Regions from separate parts of the Tissierella sp. MB52-C2 genome, predicted to be linked through region 1. Evidence: a T-box and tRNA genes for the amino acid it is inferred to sense, from the RefSeq annotation. Region 1 holds a T-box; the other holds one or more tRNA genes.
The links. A T-box is a leader RNA that pairs with one kind of tRNA and senses whether it is charged. The one in region 1 lies ahead of aspS (aspartate--tRNA ligase), so its partner is inferred to be a tRNA-Asp.
Positions count from the first base shown of each region.

Region 2: it has a tRNA-Asp gene. The T-box ahead of aspS (aspartate--tRNA ligase) is inferred to sense a tRNA for this amino acid. The anticodon was not compared.

Region 1 covers NZ_CP133261.1:1,813,430-1,815,897, reverse strand. The annotation lists gene hemZ (coproporphyrinogen dehydrogenase HemZ) at 1-744, shown strand, start outside; gene RBU61_RS09125 (hemerythrin family protein) at 758-1,144, shown strand; T-box leader at 1,208-1,405, shown strand; gene aspS (aspartate--tRNA ligase) at 1,449-2,468, shown strand, end outside.
Region 2 covers NZ_CP133261.1:3,408,032-3,410,499, reverse strand. The annotation lists gene tadA (tRNA adenosine(34) deaminase TadA) at 148-600, shown strand; tRNA gene RBU61_RS17140 (tRNA-Thr) at 639-714, opposite strand; tRNA gene RBU61_RS17135 (tRNA-Asp) at 835-911, opposite strand; tRNA gene RBU61_RS17130 (tRNA-Glu) at 1,031-1,105, opposite strand; tRNA gene RBU61_RS17125 (tRNA-Ser) at 1,312-1,400, shown strand; gene RBU61_RS17120 (TVP38/TMEM64 family protein) at 1,573-2,256, shown strand; gene RBU61_RS17115 ((Fe-S)-binding protein) at 2,314-2,468, shown strand, end outside.

The sequences.
Region 1 (2,468 bases):
CTTGAAAGAATTATTCAATCTATATATAATGAATTTGGAGAGAATAATATAAGGGAAATTACTGTGGAAGCTGGTAGGCCTGATACTATAAATAGGGAATACTTAGAAATGTTAAATAAAAATAATATTGGTAGAATAAGTATTAATCCACAAACTATGAACGATAGTACATTAAAACTTATAGGAAGACATCATAACTCATCTGATATTGTAAAGACTTTTCATTTAGCTAAGGAAATTGGATTTAATGTAATAAACATGGATTTAATCATAGGGCTTCCAGGGGAAGGAGTCAAAGAGATTAAGCAAACATTGGAAAAAATTAAAGAGTTAAATCCAGAAAATCTTACTATACATACTCTTTCAGTAAAGAGAGGTTCTAAGTTTAAGGATACTATGGATAAATATTCAATGCAAACTCAATCTACTTTAAGTGAGATGTTAAATGAAACTATGGAGGTTTCAAATAAAATGGGACTAGCTCCATATTATCTCTATAGGCAGAAGCAAATATTGGGGAATTTTGAAAACATAGGATATTGTAAACCAGGAATGGATTGTATATATAATATTGCAATGATGGAAGAAAAAGAAACTATAATGGCAGCAGGAGTAGGATCAGTATCTAAGATTTATTTTCCAGAGGAAAATAGGATAGAGAGAGTTCCAAACTTTAAAGACTTAAAGGAATATCTAGAAAGAACTGATGAATTAATTCAAAATAAAAGAAAGGTATTAGGATAAGGGGGAAAATTTAATGTTATGGTGGACTGAAGAATTAAGAACAGGAATAGATACAATAGATATACAACATAGAAGTATATTTAATAAGGCCAATGAAATTTTTGATTTAGGAAGCCAATCTAAAGCAGAAGATATTGAAAAAATATTTATATTTTTAATGAATTATGCAAATAATCATTTTTTCGAAGAAGAAGTCTTAATGATAGAAAATTCATATGAAGACTTTATTAACCATAGGAGAAAGCATAATTACTTCATAGAAGAAATCTATAGAATTTATCAAAATATAAAAGAGGAGAATTCTGAAGACAACTTAAATGAATTAAAAGTTTTAATCATAGAGTGGCTGGCAAATCATATATCCGGTGATGATAAAAAATTTATTTCTATTTTAGATTAAATAGTATAATAGTCCTTGACACTCATTATTTTTTAGTCTATAATTAATAAAAATCAATATAAATAATATGCAAAGATAAGGAAGAGTAGTTAAACTATTTAGCTATAGAGAGTCGGTGGAAGGTGAAAACCGATGCTAATATTTAATGAAGACACCTTTGAGTAAATAATCTGTAAGGATTAATTCGCAGAAATGCGTTAAAATTTTGAGTGAGGAAAACCTAATTAGGGTGGTACCGCGAGATAACCTCTCGTCCCTGAATATCAGAGATGAGGGGTTTATATTTTTTTGAGGAGGTTTTGATATGGGAGAAAAGATGGGTAATTTAAGAAGAACCATTATGTGTGGAGAATTAAGACCGGAACATAACGGTGAAGAAGTTGTATTAATGGGATGGGTTCAAAGAGAAAGAAATTTAGGTTCAATTATATTTATGGATTTAAGAGATACTACAGGAATTGCTCAAATCGTATTTGATAATACTATATCTAGTGAAATATTTAATAAGGCAGAAAAAATTAGATCAGAATTCGTATTGGCTGTTAAAGGAAAAGTAAGAATTAGACAAAGTATTAACAAAGAAATACCTACCGGGGAAGTAGAAGTATTAGTAGATGAGCTTAAGATATTAGATGAGGCTGAAACTACGCCTATATATATTAAAGATGATGATAATGTATCTGAAACCATGAGATTAAAGTATAGATATTTAGATTTAAGAAAGCCATCTATGCAGGAAAAGCTAAAACTAAGAGCCAAAACAGCAAAGGTAGTAAGAGATTTCTTAGATGAAAACAATTTTATTGAAGTAGAAACACCTATGCTTACAAAGCCAACACCTGAAGGAGCAAGAGACTATTTAGTTCCTAGCAGGGTAAATCCTGGAGAATTTTATGCATTACCTCAGTCACCACAATTAATGAAACAACTTCTAATGGTATCAGGAATGGATAGATATTACCAAATAGTTAAATGTTTTAGAGATGAAGATTTAAGAGCTAATAGACAACCAGAGTTTACTCAAATAGATATTGAAATGTCCTTTGTAGATGTGGAAGATATTATTTCCATAAATGAAAAATTATTATATAAATTATTCAAAGAATTAAAGGGTATAGAGATAGATCTTCCTATTAAGAGAATAACATATGAAGAAGCCATGGAAAGATATGGAGTTGATAAGCCAGATTTAAGATTTGGATTTGAGTTAAAGGATATTTCCGATTTAGTAAAAAACTGTGGTTTTAAAGTATTTAGTGGAGCCATTGAAAACAATGGGGCTGTAAGAGGAATTAATGTAAAAGGTTATGGAGATAGTTTTACA
Region 2 (2,468 bases), 1.6 Mb from region 1:
TCTTATTGATTAGTAAGTTTTCATATTTACATTAAATAAGCTATCTGAAAGTAGAGGAAAATATATTGTATATGGCGGAAATACAGCTAATAAGGTAGATATTAGTATATAAAAAGATGAATTTTAATTTAGTGATAGGTGATATTGATGGATATTTTTTATATGAAAGAAGCTTTAGAAGAAGCTAAAAGAGCTTATAGCGCCTACGAAGTTCCAGTAGGTGCTGTTGTTGTTTATAAAGGAGAAATAATTGGTAGAGGTTATAATCAAAGGGAAACAATAAGTGACCCTACGGCCCATGCAGAAATACTTTCAATTAAAGAAGCAAGCCAATGGCTTCATGCTTGGAGATTACTTGATTGTACCATGTATGTTACCTTAGAGCCTTGTGCCATGTGTGCTGGTGCCATAGTTAATTCCAGAATAGGTAGGTTAGTTATAGGTGCTAGAGATCCTAAAAGAGGATGCTGTGGAACTATAGAGGATTTAACAAATCACCCTAAGTTTAATCATAGGGTAGAAGTTGAATTTGGAGTATTGGAAGATGAGTGCAGTAGTATAATATCTGAATTTTTTAGAGAATTAAGAAGAAATAAATAAAAAAACATTAAGACTTAGTCTTAATGTTTTTTTATTTATGGAGCTGGCGAGAGGAATTGAACCCCCAACCTACTGATTACAAGTCAGTTGCTCTGCCGATTGAGCTACGCCAGCAAACCTATATTTTCGCAGTCTCGCAACTCAAATCTATTTACTCGTTACACTCCTATAGATTTGGTGCTCGTTGCGTTTGACCTACATCAACTCACTGTCGTTCGTTGTGTTAGGTCATAATGGCGACCTGGAAGGGACTCGAACCCTCGACCTCCAGCGTGACAGGCTGGCATTCTAACCAACTGAACTACCAGGCCATTACATATTTTCGCAGTTTCGTAACTCAAATCTATTTACTTGCTATGCTCGTATAGATTTGGTACTCGTTGCGTTTGACCTACATCAACTCACTATCGCTCGTTGTGTTAGGTCATAATGGTGACCCCACCGGGATTCGAACCCGGGTTACCGCCGTGAAAGGGCGATGTCTTAACCGCTTGACCATGGGGCCATATGGATTGCCAAGAGACAACCTTCTTAATATTAACATGGATCATTATATTTGTCAAACATAATTTTATATTTTATTAATTAATTTCTTAAAATGATAATTTATAAAATATTAAACATAATTAACGAAATATTATAACTCTTCTTTTATCCTATAGAAATTTAGAGTTACTTTATGCTATAATGTATAGGAAAACTTTTAATTTAGGAGAGATGTCCGAGAGGCTTATGGTAGCGGTCTCGAAAACCGTTGTGCAAGATGTCTTGTACCGTGGGTTCAAATCCCACTCTCTCCGTTAAATCGCATATATTTTCGAAAAGATGCCTTAAATAATACGTATTATTTAAGGCATCTTTATATTAATCTAGTCTATATTAAATAGCAAATCATAGAAAAAATTAATTTTATTAAAGGTTGTAGCTATGTTAAAATCATATCGTCATTATAATAGAAGAGGGGTGTAAATATTGAAAAAATCCACATGGACAAAATTAATTATTGTTCTTTTATTAGCTGGAATATATTTATTTGTGCCACAGGTTAATTTAGTAGTAAAAGAAGTAGTTGGACTATTTGGGAAAGGCGATGTAGAAGTAATTAAAGATTATATACTTTCCTTTGGTATATGGGCACCTATTATATCATTTTTACTTATGATATTTCAATCAGTAGCAGCACCACTTCCAGCATTTCTAATTACCTTTGCTAATGCAGGATTATTTGGATGGGTTAAGGGAGCCATACTTTCATGGTCATCTGCCATGGCAGGAGCAGTTTTATGTTTCTATATCTCAAAGACATATGGAAGAACTACGGCAGAAAAATTAACATCTAAATTTGCCTTAAGGGAAATAGACAGCTTCTTCGATAAATATGGTAGAAACGCAGTATTAATAGCTAGACTTCTACCATTTATATCCTTCGACATAGTAAGCTATGGAGCAGGATTAACTTCCATGAGCCTATGGTCTTTCTTTTGGGCTACGGGACTTGGACAACTTCCAGCTACTATAATTTATTCCTATGCAGGGGAAAAGCTAACAGGTGGAGCAAAAACATTTGTCACGGGACTACTTATATTATTTGGAGTTAGTGCATTTGCATTTTTATTGAAAAAGCTATGGAACGAAAAGAACAAAGAGAAGTTATAAGAAATTGGGATTGTTGAGACAATCCTTTCTTTTAGTTAAGATGGAAAGGTGTTTTATATGAATATATCAGATAAAGCTATGAAGAAAATAATTGAAGCAGAAGAAAGATGTATTGGATGTAAAGCCTGTATGAAGGGCTGTCCTATGCTTATCAAGTTTTGCGAAAATCCGAAAGACTTGTTAAGGGAATTAAAGGATAAAAAGGAATATGA